2 regions of the Rhizobium sp. NPDC090279 genome follow, and region 1 is predicted to be linked to the other one. Evidence: riboswitches for the same ligand, from Rfam matches in the RefSeq annotation. Region 1 holds a riboswitch; the other holds the start of a gene.

Evidence for each region. Region 1 has a riboswitch for S-adenosylmethionine ahead of ACIQWP_RS10125 (O-succinylhomoserine sulfhydrylase). Riboswitches for the same ligand answer to the same signal wherever they lie in the genome.
Region 2: it holds a riboswitch for S-adenosylmethionine, as region 1 does, so the genes downstream of both, metA (homoserine O-succinyltransferase) here and ACIQWP_RS10125 (O-succinylhomoserine sulfhydrylase) in region 1, are expected to answer to the same signal.

The regions. Positions count from the first base shown of each region.
Region 1 is NZ_JBIVYI010000003.1:429,341-436,854, forward strand. Features, by position in the region: gene argF (ornithine carbamoyltransferase) at 50-967, shown strand; gene ACIQWP_RS10110 (Hsp33 family molecular chaperone) at 1,125-2,114, shown strand; gene apaG (Co2+/Mg2+ efflux protein ApaG) at 2,134-2,526, opposite strand; gene ACIQWP_RS10120 (DNA helicase) at 3,142-3,855, shown strand; gene ACIQWP_RS10125 (O-succinylhomoserine sulfhydrylase) at 3,987-5,174, opposite strand; SAM riboswitch at 5,218-5,296, opposite strand; gene ACIQWP_RS10130 (2'-deoxycytidine 5'-triphosphate deaminase) at 5,468-6,562, shown strand; tRNA gene ACIQWP_RS10135 (tRNA-Gly) at 6,621-6,694, shown strand; gene ACIQWP_RS10140 (hypothetical protein) at 6,727-7,514, opposite strand, start outside.
Region 2 is NZ_JBIVYI010000007.1:335,603-343,116, forward strand. Features, by position in the region: gene ACIQWP_RS19665 (AraC family transcriptional regulator N-terminal domain-containing protein) at 1-551, opposite strand, end outside; gene ACIQWP_RS19670 (oxidoreductase) at 690-1,538, shown strand; SAM riboswitch at 1,632-1,709, shown strand; gene metA (homoserine O-succinyltransferase) at 1,759-2,685, shown strand; gene ACIQWP_RS19680 (VWA domain-containing protein) at 2,689-3,882, shown strand; gene ACIQWP_RS19685 (aldose epimerase family protein) at 4,310-5,335, shown strand; gene ACIQWP_RS19690 (GntR family transcriptional regulator) at 5,458-6,231, shown strand; gene ACIQWP_RS19695 (SIS domain-containing protein) at 6,228-7,259, shown strand; gene nagA (N-acetylglucosamine-6-phosphate deacetylase) at 7,259-7,514, shown strand, end outside.

The DNA.
Region 1 (7,514 bases):
TCCTGCCCCACGCGGGCGTTATTGTTTTTTCTGGAGTACAGGTAAGGACATGGCTTCTCCGAAACACTTTCTCGACCTCTCTGCTGTTCCCACCGCCGATCTGCGCAGCATCATCGATGATGCCATCGTGCGAAAGCAGGCGCTGAAGGCTGGCACGGCCGACAAGCCGCTCGCCGGCAAGATGCTGGCGATGATCTTCGAGAAGCCATCCACCCGCACCCGCGTTTCCTTCGACGTCGGCATGCGCCAGCTGGGCGGCGAGACGCTGTTCCTGTCCGGCACCGAGATGCAGCTTGGCCGCGCCGAGACGATCGGCGATACGGCAAAGGTGCTGTCGCGCTATGTCGACGCGATCATGATCCGCACAACCGATCATTCGCGCCTGCTGGAGCTGGCGGAACACGCGACCGTTCCGGTCATCAACGCGCTGACGGACGACACGCATCCCTGCCAGATCATGGCCGATATCATGACCTTCGAGGAGCATCGCGGCCCGATCAAAGGCAAGACCGTTGCCTGGACCGGCGATGGCAATAACGTGCTGCATTCGCTGATCGAAGGTGCCGCACGTTTCGGCTATCGCATGAATATGGCAGTGCCCCTTGGTTCCGAGCCCAAGGATCACTATCTGAACTGGGCCCGCAACGAGGGCGCCGAAATCATGCTCTCGCATGATGCAGACCGTGCGGTCGCCGGCGTCGATTGCGTGGTAACCGATACCTGGGTTTCCATGAATCAGGAGCACCGGGCCCGCGGTCACAACGTCTTCCAGCCCTATCAGGTCAACAAGGCTTTGATGGCACAGGCCGGCAAAGACGCGTTGTTCATGCATTGCCTGCCCGCCCATCGCGGCGAGGAGGTAACGGACGAGGTGATCGACGGTCCGCAATCCGTTGTCTTCGATGAGGCGGAAAACCGCCTTCATGCGCAGAAGTCGATTCTTGCTTGGTGCCTGGGTGCAATCTGAGGATAGAAGCCGCGCTTGAGAGCGCGGGCCCTAGAGCCGGATGGTCTTAGGTCGAAGCGACCTAAGACCTGAATCCGGTCTAGAATCGAAGAAATAGAGCATGACGTCGCCCGAAAACCGCTCTCACTTTTCGGCGTCATGCTCCAGGAGTAAAGCAATGGCCGAAAATGCAGCCTCGCTGGGTCAGTTCGATTTTGCCGGTGACGATCACGTTGTGCCCTTCCAGGTGGAGGGTCTCGATGTGCGCGGCCGTGCCGTGCAGCTTGGCCCGTTGTTGGATGCAATCCTTGCCCGGCACGACTATCCGACGCCGGTTGCGCGCCTACTGGCCGAGGCTATTGTCCTGACCGTGCTGCTCGGCACCTCGCTGAAGTTCGAAGGCAAGTTCACGGTACAGACCAAGGGCGATGGTCCCGTTGATCTTCTGGTCGCCGATTTCTCGACGCCGGAAAATGTCCGCGCCTATGCCCGTTTCGATGAGGAGGCTCTGGCAAAGGCTGTCGCCGAAGGTCGGACCGAGCCCGAACAGCTGCTGGGCAACGGTGTGCTCGCCTTCACCATCGATCAGGGCCGCTTCAGCCAGCCCTATCAGGGTATCGTCGCGCTTGACGGCGCGTCGCTGGAGGAGATTGCCGGCACCTATTTCCGCCAGTCGGAGCAGATCCCGACGCGCGTGCGTCTTGGCGCCGCCGAACTCTTCGATCGTGATGAGAATGGCAAGCCGCGTCATCGCTGGCGTGCCGGCGGCCTGATTGCTCAATTCCTTCCCGAGGCGCCCGAGCGCATGCGTCAGCCCGATCTCCATGGCGGCGACGGCGATAGCGGCGTGCGCGATCATGCCGAGGACGATGCCTGGGCGGAAGCCCGCAGCCTCGTGGAAACCATCGATGCCGACGAACTGACGGACCCGCTTGTCGGCACTGAGCGCCTTTTGTATCGCCTCTTCCACGAGCGCGGCGTGCGCGTCTATGAGCCGAAGGCCGTCTACGATCGCTGTTCGTGCTCGCGCGACAAGCTGAAGGGCGTCTTGAAGGGGTTCACGGCCGAGGAAGTCGAGGCCAGCCAGGACAATGGTGAGATCGCCGTGACCTGTGAATTCTGCTCGACCACCTATCGCTTCGAAGTGTCCGAGATAGAAGTGGCCTGACGCTGCCCAGTTGCTGCGCTCAGTTCAGCGTGCGCAGCAGGTTCGGCGTATCCAGCGAAAAGGCGGGGATCTTGACATGGAAGAGCTCCCCCTTGTCCGTCTCCATCTGGTAATGGCCGAACATCATGCCTGATGGCGTGTCCAGTGGGCAGCCAGAGGAATATTCGTAGATATCGCCGGGTTTCAGATGCGGCTGCTCGCCGACGACACCGGGGCCGGTCACTTCATCCACGATGCCGTTCATGTCGGTGATGTGCCAATAGCGCGTCACCAGCTTCACGGCTTCCTTCGAGTGGTTGGAAATAACGATGCGGTATCCCCAGACATAGCGATCGTCGTCCGGATCGGATTGCTCCTCCAGATAGAACGGCTCTACTACAACCTCGATGTCGCGTGTTAGGGCGCGATACATGCCTGATACCTTGCCACTGCCCTGAAACGCCGAGCGCTCCTTCAAGCCCCCATTGCCGTTTCAGCATTTTCAAGTCTGCGGCATATTATCCGCTTTCCACTACTCCCGCAAAGTGCAGGATATTTAGCGGTATCCTATAACCGATCCGTTCCGTCAAGGAACGGTGTGATGAAATCTCGCCCATGGAGATCAAGCGTTCCGAAATTCAGCTATTATGGCTGATGAAAAAGATTAGTGATTTGCCCTCAAAGTATCTCGTTCCGCTCGTCATTTGGTCTTGTCTACCACAATGCCCGTCAGCGGATCGCGCGGCGCACAGATAGGCTTGCCGCAATTGAAGGTTCACTTCAGGGGTCGACCGTCAGATCTGATCGCGGGTCATGAAAACCTCCAGGCCATATAACCCCTGTGCCTCTCCTATTGTTCCTCAAGCAGGTCTTGCCTGAGATTCCCCGGCAAGCGGATTTCGGCTATGATCTGATTCTGGCATGGCCCGTGCCTCCCCCCTCCATTCGGGAAAGTATATTTCATGCAGGGTCGTCGATATCCAAACCGACTGTTTGAGCGCCTGGCATAAGGAGGGGTTGCGGTCACTGCTCGCAATAGGAGGTTTTGATGAGGCTTTCCGCCCCTGTTTATCATTTGAAGCGCAAGGCGAGGCTGCTGTCCCGCCAGCAGAACATACCCTTGCATGCCGCACTGGATCGCATTGCGGCCGGTGAAGGTTTTCAAGGCTGGAGCTTGCTTGCGGCGAGGACCAGGACTGCCGTTCCCGTCAGCGAGCTGTATTCGCGATTGAGCTCGGGCGATCTCGTGCTGATTGGCGCAAGGCCCGGCCATGGCAAGACGCTGATGAGCCTGAGGCTCGCCGTCGAAGCCATGAAATCAGGCAACCGCAGCGTCTTCTTCACGCTGGAAGACACGGAGAAGGTCGTTTTGGACCGTTTCCCGGCCATCGGTGCCGATCATGCGGAATTTGCCGATCTGTTCGAGTTCGACAATTCCGACGCCATCAGCGCCGACTACATCGTCGATAGGCTGGGACAGGCGTCGCGCGGCACGCTGGCGGTGGTCGATTTTCTGCAGTTGCTTGATCAGAAGCGGGAAAAGCCGGAGCTGATGATCCAGGTTCAGACGTTGAAGGCGTTTGCGCGCGCCAGAGGCGTCATCGTCGTCTTCATCTCGCAGATTGATCGCTCCTATGATCCGGCGCTGAAACCCGTGCCCGATCTCTCGGATGTTCGTCTGCCGAACCCGCTGGATCTGTCGCTGTTCGACAAGATGGTCTTCCTGAACAACGGCCAGGTTCAATTCAAGGCCGCCAGCTGACGAGCTGCCATGTGCCGTCATTGCCCGACTAGAGCAATTCCAGGAAAAGTGCGTAGCGGTTTTCCGTCCGGAATTGCGAGAGAACAGAGAGATCGAGCCGCCCGGAGAAAATCCGGGCGGCTCGATTGATATCAGGCCGAAACCTGCTCAAGAGCGCGGGCGAAATCCTCGACCAGATCCTGGCTGTCCTCGATACCAGCAGAGAAGCGCACGGTGCCCGGCGAAATGCCAAGTTCGGCGCGGGCCTCGTCGGTGAGGTTCTTGTGCGTCGTGGTGGCCGGATGGGTGATCAGGCTCTTCGAGTCGCCGAGATTGTTGGAGATCTTGACGATCTCCAGCGCGTTCTGCAGCTTGAAGGCTGCTTCCTTGCCGCCCTTCAGTTCGAAGGCCACGAGCGTCGAGCCGCCGGTCATCTGCTTGGCGATGATATCGGCCTGTGGGTGATCCTTGCGGCCGGGATAGATCACGCGGGCGACCTTGTTGCCCTGCTCGGCCAGGAAATCGGCCACTTTGGCGGCATTCGCCGTCTGCTGCGCAACGCGCAGCGGCAGCGTCTCGATGCCCTTCAGCAGCGTCCAGGCGGTAAAGGGAGACATGGCCGGGCCGGTATGGCGGAAATAGTCCTGCAGGTGTTCGTCGATCCACTGCTTGTCTGAAAGGACCACGCCGCCGAGCGAGCGGCCCTGACCGTCAATATGCTTGGTGGCCGAGTAGACGACGATATGGGCGCCGAGTTCCAGCGGCTTCTGGAAGAGCGGGGTCGCGAACACGTTGTCGACCACGACCTTGGCACCGATCTGGTTGGCAAGCTTGGCCACAGCAGCGATGTCAACGACTTCAAGCGTCGGGTTGGTCGGGCTTTCGAGGAAGAAGACCTTGGTCGTGGGGCGGATGGCCTTTTCCCAGTTCTCGACGAAGCGCCCGTCGACCAGCGTGCATTCGATACCGTATTTCGGCGCGAGCGTCTCGACCACCCAGCGGCACGAGCCGAAGAGGGCACGGGCGGCAACGATATGGTCACCGGCCTTCAGCTGGCAGAGGATGGCGGCGGTGACCGCAGCCATGCCCGAAGCCGTGGCGCGGGCATCTTCCGCGCCTTCCAGCGCGCACATGCGTTTTTCGAACATGTCGTTGGTCGGGCTGCCGTAACGGGCGTAGATGAAACCGTCCGTCTCGCCCTTGAAGCGGGCTTCCGCCGCTTCCGAGGTGTCGTAGACGAAGCCCTGTGTCAGATAGATTGCTTCGGAGGTCTCGCCGAACTGCGAACGGAGCGTTCCGTTGTGAACGAGCTGGGTTGCGGGGCGCCAAGTCTTGCTCATGCCATCACCACTTTCAAAACAAAAAAACCGGTCGCAAAAGCAGACCGGTTCAACCCCGGTCTTTTTAGCCATTTGTTTAACGTGGCTGCAAGCCGACCGGCCAAATCACCACGGGATAAGTTGCAATACTGCCGTTGACCGCTTGCGTCAATTCCCCCAGTTTGGTTTTGTCGGCGGCAAATTATTGCCCGAGCGTCCGTCTGGATGCGCAAAGGTCGCAGTAACATTTTGGATCAGCCGATAGGTCTGCAAGTCAAACATGGATTTGCCGGCTCATGGGTTGGGAAAGAGGCATGATGGCTCGCAATACTGGAATTCTGGCGGATCGCGCCATCGCGGCGCTCTTCGAAACAGGGCGGCTGACGAGCGAACGGGAACTGGACGTCGATCAGATCCAGCCGGCAAGCCTTGACCTCAGACTGGGCTCCCATGCTTTCCGCGTTCGGGCCAGCTTCATGCCCGGTCCATCGCATCTCGTTGCCGATAAGCTCGACTGGCTGAAGCTGCATGTCGTCGATCTCTCCGAAGGCGCGGTGCTGGAAACCGGCTGCGTCTATATCGTGCCGTTGATGGAACGGCTCGATCTGCCAGAAGACATGTCTGCCTCCGCCAACCCGAAGAGCTCGACCGGTCGCCTCGATATCTTCACCCGCGTCATCACCGACCGGGCGCAGGAGTTCGACAAGATCCCGGCCGGCTATTCCGGTCCGCTCTATCTCGAAATCAGCCCGCGCACCTTCCCGATCGTCGTGCGCCGTGGCTCGCGCCTGTCGCAGATCCGCTTCCGCGTCGGCCAGGCCTTGCTTGGCGAACCGGAGCTGCTGGCGCTGCACGAAACGGAAACGCTGGTTGCCAGCAAGAAGCCGAACATCACCGGCGGCGGCATTGCGCTGTCGATCGATCTTGCCGGCGACAAGGAAGGCCTGATCGGTTATCGCGGCAAGCACCACACGGCCGTCGTCGATGTCGACAAGAAGGCGCAGCACGATATCTTCGATTTCTGGGAGCCGCTTTATAGCCGCGGCCGCACCGAACTCATTCTCGATCCCGATGAATTCTACATTCTCGTCTCACGCGAGGCGGTGCATGTGCCGCCGCATTATGCCGCCGAGATGACGCCGTTCGATCCGCTGGTCGGCGAATTCCGCGTTCACTACGCCGGTTTCTTCGATCCGGGCTTCGGCCATGCGCCGGCCGGCGGTCGCGGCAGCCGCGCCGTGCTCGAAGTGCGCAGCCACGAGGTGCCCTTCATCCTCGAAGACGGCCAGATCGTCGGACGCCTGATTTACGAGCACATGCTGGAACAGCCGAGCAGCCTCTACGGCTCCGGCCTCGGCTCGAACTATCAGGCGCAGGGCCTGAAGCTGTCCAAGCACTTCCGGCTTTGATCGTTTATCGACCGGCCTTGACAGAGGCCGGCAACTGTTGGACATCTCAAGGTGTCAGGCGGGTGTAGCTCAATGGTAGAGCAGCAGCTTCCCAAGCTGAATACGAGGGTTCGATTCCCTTCACCCGCTCCATTTCCCTTACACTTGAGCGCCGCCCTTACATTTCAGGGTGATTGCTTCGCTGCATAGGCGGCGAGCACTTTTGACTGGGGCAGCAGTTTCCCCGATGCGTCCGACAACCAGATATCGTGGCGGTAAAACATCATCGGTCCGATTGAGATCTGGGTGCGAAGCCTGTCGAATGTATCGAGAAACGTCTGAATGCACCGGCTCAGGGTCTCGCCCTTTTTGTTGGGAAAGGCGTTGAGATCGAGAAACCCCCATTCGGTGATCCATAGGGGCTTATCCCCGCCGAGTGCGGCAGCATCCGCGCGCAGCACCTGCGTGGCCACGCCGTCAATGTAGTTCGGCGACACATAGATATGTGTGCCGTAGCCGTCTACGTGATAGGACGCATTGCTGAGGTAGTTGAAACCGTCGACATTCTTCAACATGGCGACGGCCCGGGCCGGGTCCGCAAGGTGCCGGGGCGGGCCCGCGCACTGGTCGCAGCCATGGGCCATGCCGAAGGTGATGATCTTCGCGCCGGGAAAGTAGCGAGGATCATGCAGAATGGTCGCCCCTGTTTTCAGGAACGCGCCGTATCCGCGCAGCCATGTGTGCAACTCACCCGCAGTGGCCAGATGGTCGTATGGCACGTCCGCATCGTAATAATAGCTGTCATCCTCGCTGCCGAATTCGACGGCATCGATCGTGAGACCGGCCGCCTTCAATGCGCCGAGCAGGTTCTCGAACCGCTGCGTGAATTTTTGAAGATTGATCTGGCTCAGTTTCTTCGCCTTCCAGCCGTGATCGTGGGTTTGCAGCGGCACATCATAGTCCTCGTCCATCT
Region 2 (7,514 bases), on a different contig from region 1:
CGGGAGCCGGCCGTTCCGAGCTGGCCGACCATGGCGCCGAGTTCGCCTTGCAGTAAGCGGTAGTAGAGTTCCTTGTGAATCAAGGGCGCGAGTGTCTTGATGTCCCCCGGCCGGTCGAGAAGCCGCACCAATCGCTCGACCGGCTCCAAAATGTCGACGGTTAGAGTTGCAGTGTCGACGCTGCTTTTGCCGCCCAAAGGAATTTCGGCAACGCCCTCGACGATGGCTTCAGCCACCATTTTCGCATCAAGATCAATCGTGAGCGACAAATGCGGTCTCGATGGCTCCGCCTCGACGACATTGGCCGACACCGGAACATCGATGACGACGACAAGGTAGTGTTCCGGCCCTATCTCGACTCGACGATGCCCTACCAGGATCTGTTTGCGGCCTTGAAGAACGATGCACAAGCGTGGGTCGTAGAAGCTCCTTACCGGCTTTGTGACCTGGTTGCTTCGAAACAGGGTCAGTCCCGGCACCAAGGTAGGCGTCCTGCTACCCCGGCAGTGAAACTGAAGCAAATCGATTAGCCGTTCTTGCGCCGTTTCCATGCATCACTCGCAGGTGCTCGATGTTGGTTTGGTAGGATTGTATTTAAAGATGGTGGTTTTGATCTAGGTTCCCCGACCTCCCGAGGCAATATCTGAGGAGCAATGCCATGAATTTTTGAAGGCATGAAAGGAACAATGATGACGAATGAAAACCCTGTCTGGCTCATCACGGGAGCATCGTCCGGCCTTGGCCGCGCAATTTGCGTGGCGGCTCTGGAGGCTGGATTTTCCGTAGCTGCTACCGCCCGCCACCCCGACAGCCTCGGGGATATCTCGGAGCGATTTCCGCAGAAGCTGACAATAAAGAAGCTTGACGTTACGGACCATGCCAACGTCATGCAGGTGGTTTCGGATATTGAAGCAAGCCTTGGCGGTATCGACGTATTGGTCAACGCGGCTGGCTATGGCTACCTTGCCGCCATCGAAGAGGGCGAAGACCGGGAAATCCGTGCGCAGTTCGAGACCAATGTTTTTGGTCTGCTCGATGTCACGAAAGCTGTTCTTCCCGGGATGCGAGCGCGACGCAGCGGCACGATCGTCAATATCTCCTCTCTTGGTGGCCTCGTGGCTTTTGGTGCGACAGGATATTACCATGCCACAAAATTTGCGGTGGAAGCTCTATCCGAGTCGCTGTCCCACGAGGTCGCGCCACTTGGCATCAAGGTGCTGATTGTCGAACCAGGCGCTTTCCGCACCGACTGGGCGGGCCGGTCGATGGTCGAATCCCCGATTGTGATCGACGACTACACGGAAACAGCCGGGAAGCGGCGGGCAGCAACCCGGGCTGCATCCGGATCGCAACCGGGCGACCCCGCCAAGGCGGCATCAGCCATCATTGAGGCCGTCAGTTCGAAGGAGCCGCCGCTTCGGCTGCTGCTTGGCGCATCAGCCCTCAGGGTAGCCTACGGACGTCTCGACAGCCTCAAGGCAAACTTCGACGCCTGGCGGGACGTCACAACAAGCGTGGATTTCCCTCAGCAGTCATGACGGCAGCGCCTGGAACGCCTATTGACACGATGTCCGCCGCGACCTCCGGCGCCAGGAGCTTGCCCATTGACCCACTGCCGCAGCAGGTTTATGGAACTCTATTGTGGTGATTTGGCCGGCCGGCTTGCAGCCACGTTAAATAAATCGCTAAAGGGCCGCGTGCGGACCGGTAGCGATTCATGATCGCGGCCGGTTTTTTTGTATTTGGCGAGTGAAAACAATGCCCATCAAGATTCCCGATACACTGCCCGCATTTGAAACCCTCCAAACCGAGGGCGTGCGGGTGATGACCGAAACGGTGGCGTTCCGTCAGGATATCCGCCCCCTTCAGATCGGGCTTCTCAACCTCATGCCGAACAAGATCAAGACCGAGGTCCAGATGGCGCGCCTGGTCGGCGCATCGCCGCTGCAGGTGGAGTTTTCCCTGGTGCGCATCGGCGCGCACAAGGCCAAGAACACCTCCGAGGAGCACCTGCTTGCTTTCTACGAGACCTGGGAAGAGGTGAAGCACCGCAAGTTCGACGGCTTCATCATCACGGGCGCGCCGATCGAGCTGCTGGACTATGAAGACGTCACCTACTGGAACGAAATGCAGGAGATCTTCGACTGGACGGCCACCAATGTCCATTCGACGCTCAACGTCTGCTGGGGCGCGATGGCCGCAGTCTACCATTTCCACAACGTGCCGAAATATACGCTGACGGAGAAGGCATTCGGCGTCTACCGCCACCAGAACCTGAAGCCCTCCTCGGTCTACCTCAACGGCTTCTCCGACGATTTCGCCATTCCGGTCTCGCGCTGGACGGAAGTGAAGCGCGCCGACATCGAAAAGGTGCCCGGCCTGCAGATCCTGATGGATTCGAGCGAGATGGGCGTCTGTCTCGTGCATGAACAGGCCTGCAACCGGCTCTACATGTTCAATCACGTGGAGTATGATTCCACCTCGCTGGCGGACGAGTACTTCCGGGATGTGAATGCGGGCGTGCCAATCAAGATGCCGCACAACTACTTCCCGCACAACGACCCGGAAATTCCGCCGCAGAACCGCTGGCGCAGCCACGCGCACCTGTTCTTCGGCAATTGGATCAACGAGATCTACCAGACCACGCCGTATGATCTGGAGGAGATCGGCCAGGAAAGGACTTGAGCCCTGTTCATTCCCTTCTTCCTGAAGCTGAAGGAAGCGAAGGTGCCGGTGACGCTCCGGGAGTTCCTGTCGCTGCTTGAGGGAATGGAAGAAGGGATTGCCGACTATGACGTCGAGGCCTTCTACTATCTGGCCCGAACGACGCTGATCAAGGACGAGCGTTTCATCGATCGCTTCGACCAGGTCTTCGCCGACTATTTTCGCGGTGTCGAAGCGATCGGCGGCGATGCCGATGGGGAAACGGTTGAGCCGAGGTCCATCCCCGAAGAATGGCTGCGCAAGCTCGCCGAGCGGTATCTGACCGAAGAGGAAAGACGAGAAATCGAGGCGCTCGGCGGCTTCGACAGACTGATGGAGACGCTGCGTCAGCGGCTGGCCGAGCAGCAGGGCCGGCATCAGGGCGGCTCGAAATGGATCGGCACGGCCGGCACCTCGCCCTTCGGAGCCTATGGCTACAATCCGGAAGGCGTGCGCATCGGCCAGGAAACCTCGCGCAACCGCCGCGCGGTGAAAGTCTGGGATCGCCGCGACTTCAAGAATCTCGACGATGGCGTCGAGCTCGGCACTCGCAATATCAAGGTGGCGCTGAAGCGCCTGCGCCGCTGGGTGCGCGAGGGAGCGGCCGAGGAGCTCGATCTCTCCGGCACTATCCGCTCGACCGCCGAACATGGCTATCTCGATGTCCAGACGCGGCCGGAGCGCCGCAACGCCGTCAAGCTCCTGATGTTCTTCGACGTCGGCGGCTCGATGGACGACCATATCCGCGTCGTGGAAGAACTCTTCTCTGCCGCCCGCTCGGAGTTCCGGCATATGGAGTATTTCTACTTTCACAACTGCCTCTATGAAGGCGTGTGGAAGGACAACCGCCGCCGCCGGGTCGACATCACGGCAACGACCGACCTCATCCGCACCTTCGGCCCCGACTACCGCGTCGTCTTCGTCGGCGACGCCTCCATGAGCCCTTATGAGATCACCCAGGCCGGCGGCTCGGTGGAGCACTGGAACAAGGAGGCCGGCGAGACCTGGCTTGCCCGCATCACCGGCCATTTCCGCAAATGCATCTGGATCAACCCCGTGCCGGAAAACTACTGGGGCTATACGACCTCGATCTCGATCATCCGCCGCCTGATGACCGACCGCATGTATCCGTTGACGCTCGGCGGGCTGGAAAAGGCGACGAGGGAATTGTCGCGGTGAGCATTGCTGCCGCGTACCGCTTCTCCCCTTGGGGGAGAAGGTGCCGACAGGCGGATGAGGGGGAGTGCCAAGAGCACGAAAATCCACCTATTCAAATCGGTAAGCCCCCTCATCCGACCCTTCGGGCCACCTTCTCCCCAAGGGGAGAAGGAGCTTGCGCCGCCGACATGCCTCATGTGCGATTGCCCCGCCGCTGTCGTCCCCTCTCCCCGCAAGCGGGGAGAGGGTTGGGGTGAGGGGCCGTTGTGGAAATCAGCGGCCTGTCATCGGCATTCCACACTTCCGGCGCAGCGTAACGCTCGAAAGCCTGACAGAGCCTTGATCGGCCAACCCCCGCCCCTAGATTTCGCAAGGGAATCGGTTGCGGAACGATGAGAATGGGGGCAGGGTCTGGCCTTGCATATTCGATAGCTATGGATGAGCTGATATGACGGAAAGCACTTTGCAGCGGGAAGTTTTTGGGACCACGGCCGACGGAGACACTGTCTATCGCGTCAAGATATCAGGCGGCGGTCTGACCGCGCATATCATGTCATGGGGCGCGGTCATCCAGGATCTCCGGCTTGACGGCCACGAGCCGGCCCTTCTGCTCGGCTTCGACGATTTTGCCGATTATCCCGCTCATTCCTCTTATTTCGCCGCCACGCCGGGCCGCTGCGCCAACCGCATCGGCGCCGGACGCTTCACGCTCGACGGCAAGCAGTACCAGCTCGAACTCAACGAGAAGGGCGTCACCCATCTGCATGGCGGCAAGGACAATATCGCCAAGCGCAACTGGACGATCGTCGAGCATGCCGTCGATCGCGTCGTGCTGAAGATCGTCGATCCCGACGGCCGCGCCGGCTATCCCGGCAACTGCACGATCCAGGCGACCTATCGGGTGCATGGCAACGGCGAACTGTCGGTAACTTACGAATCGACGACCGACCAGCCGACCCTCGCCAATGTCTGCCAGCACGCCTATTTCAATCTCGACGGCCGCGACGACGCACTCGGCCACGACATCATGATCGCCGCCGATCACTATACGCCGACCGATGAGAAGCAGGTCCCGACGGGTGAAGTTCGCTCGGTCGATGGCACGGTGTTCGACTTCCGCGAGATGTCGCCGATGAAGCGTTTCGATGGTAGCGAACAGGCGCTCTACGATCATAATTTCTGCCTTTCGCGCGAACGTACGGCCAAGCGCTCCGTCGTGCTGGCTCGCAGCGTCAATTCCGGCGTGTCGCTGGAGGTCCGCACCACGGAGCCCGGCGTGCAGTTCTATACCGGCTTCAAGCTCAACGTGCCGGTTCCCGGCCATGATGGCCGCAAGATCGGCCCCTTTGCCGGCTTCTGCCTGGAAACCCAGGTCTGGCCCGATGCCATCAACCACGAAGGTTTCCCCAATGCCGTGCTCCGCCCGGGCGAGGTATTGCGGCAGGAAACGGATTACATCTTCACCAAGAACTGAGCAGGACGTGCCCTGCTCTGTTGAAATTCGGCCGGGCGTCCAAAGCGCCCGGCCGATTCTTTTTTGCACTGCGAACAGATTCACCTTGTGAATTGGTTCTAAATAGGTTCTATATAATAATCATGGATAGAACCAGTTTGATCGCCGAATTGAACAATCGCGGTCTCGGCGACGGGACCGGAAGCGGGCCGCTTTATAAGCGTCTGGCGCAGGCGCTGACGGGCCTTATCCAGGAAGGGTTGCTGAAAGCCGGAACGGCTCTGCCTGGCGAGCGCGATCTTGCCGGTGCCTTGCAGATCGGCCGCGTGACGGTGAGAACCGCCTATCGCGACCTGTTGGCTTCAGGCGTCATCGAATCCCGCCACGGCAGCGGCACCTTCGTTTCGCAGCATGTCGAGCGCATCGAGCAGCCGCTCTGGCGCCTCTCCTCCTTCTCCGCCGATATGCGCTCGCGCGGCCGCGAACCGGCAGCCCGCATCCTCCAGCGCACGATCAGCGCCCCGGCGCCGGAGGAATCCTTCCTGCTCGGTCTCGGCCTCGACGAACCCGTGCTGCGGCTCGACCGCCTGCGCCTCGCCGACGGTCAGCCGCTTGCCATCGAGCGCGCTGTCGTTCCCATCAAGTTTCTCGGCGAAGGCGCCGTATCGGAAGGCTCTCTTTACGATGCGCTGGCCGCCAATGGCTTCAAGCCCGTGCGCGCGCAGCAGAGGCTGACCGCGGTAACGCTGGACCCGACCTCCGCATCGATCCTGACCGTCAAGGCCGGGGCCCCGGCGCTGCTGATCGAGCGCGTCTCCCGCCTCGCGGACCAGCGCGTCGTTGAATATACCCGCTCGCACTATCGCGGCGATGCCTATGATTTTGTTGCTGAATTGAGAATTGGAGATGACCTATGAGCGAGACCCAGTCCCTGATGCTGACGGAAGCCGGCCAATCGCCTGAGGTGGTTGCGACCCTGCTTGAAAAGGAAAAGCCCGCCTTCGCCGAGATCGCGAAGCTCTTCTCCTCGGGTCGTCCGTCGCTGATCACGACGGCGGCGCGCGGCTCGTCCGACCATGCCGCCACCTTCTTCAAATATCTGTTCGAGATCTCCTGCGGCATCCCGGTCGCCTCCGTCGGCCCGTCGATCGCCTCGGTCTATGGCGCACCGCTGCATCTGAAGGGCGGCATCCATTTTACCGTATCGCAATCCGGTGGCAGTCCCGACATCATCGCGCTGCAGGCCGCCGCCAAGAAGGGTGGCGCCACGACGATCGCCGTCGTCAACGTCACCGACAGCCCGCTTGCCAACGAAGCCGACATCGTGCTTGGCCTCAATGCCGGCAAGGAGCAGAGCGTCGCGGCAACCAAATCCTTCATCGCTTCTGTCGCCGCCCTTGCGGGAGTCACGGCTGCGGTTTCGCAGAACAAGGCGCTTGTCGACGGCCTCGCCAAGCTGCCGGAAGCACTCGCCGCCACCTCGGACATCGACGGCAAGGCTGCTGAGGACGTTCTCTTCAATGCCTCCTCGCTCTACACCGGCGGACGCGGCCCAGCTTTCGCCATCGCGCTGGAAGCGGCGCTGAAGGCCAAGGAAACCGCCGGCATTCATGCCGAAGCCTTTTCGCTCGCCGAGTTGATGCACGGCCCGATGCGCCTGGTGCAACCGGGTTTCCCGATCGTCGCCTTCTCGCCTGACGATGCCGCCTTCGCCAACAATGCCCAGGCGCTCGAACGCCTACAGAAGCTCGGTGCGACAGCGGTCTCCTTCTCGACCGCGCCGCTCGCCGGCATCAACCTGCGCATGCCCAGCACCGGCAACGGCCTGCTCGATCCGCTGGTGTCGCTGCTGTGCTACTATCGCCTCATCGAGTCGGTGACGCGCCGCAAGGGCTTCAATCCAGATAAGCCGGCTAACCTTCTCAAGGTAACGGAGACCATGTGATGGATTACAAGGTCTTTACCGGCGCCCGCATCTTCGATGGCGACCGGTTTCACGAGGACAGCGCGCTTATCATCGGCAACGGCCGCATCCATGCCATCACCAGCCTCAACGATGTGCCTGACAACGCCGAAACGATCCAGCTGAAGGGCGGCGTCCTGTCGCCGGGCTTCATTGATGCGCAGGTGAACGGCGGCGGCGGCCGCATGCTGAACGACGAGCCCTCGCCCGAATCCATTTATCTGATCGCCGCGGGAC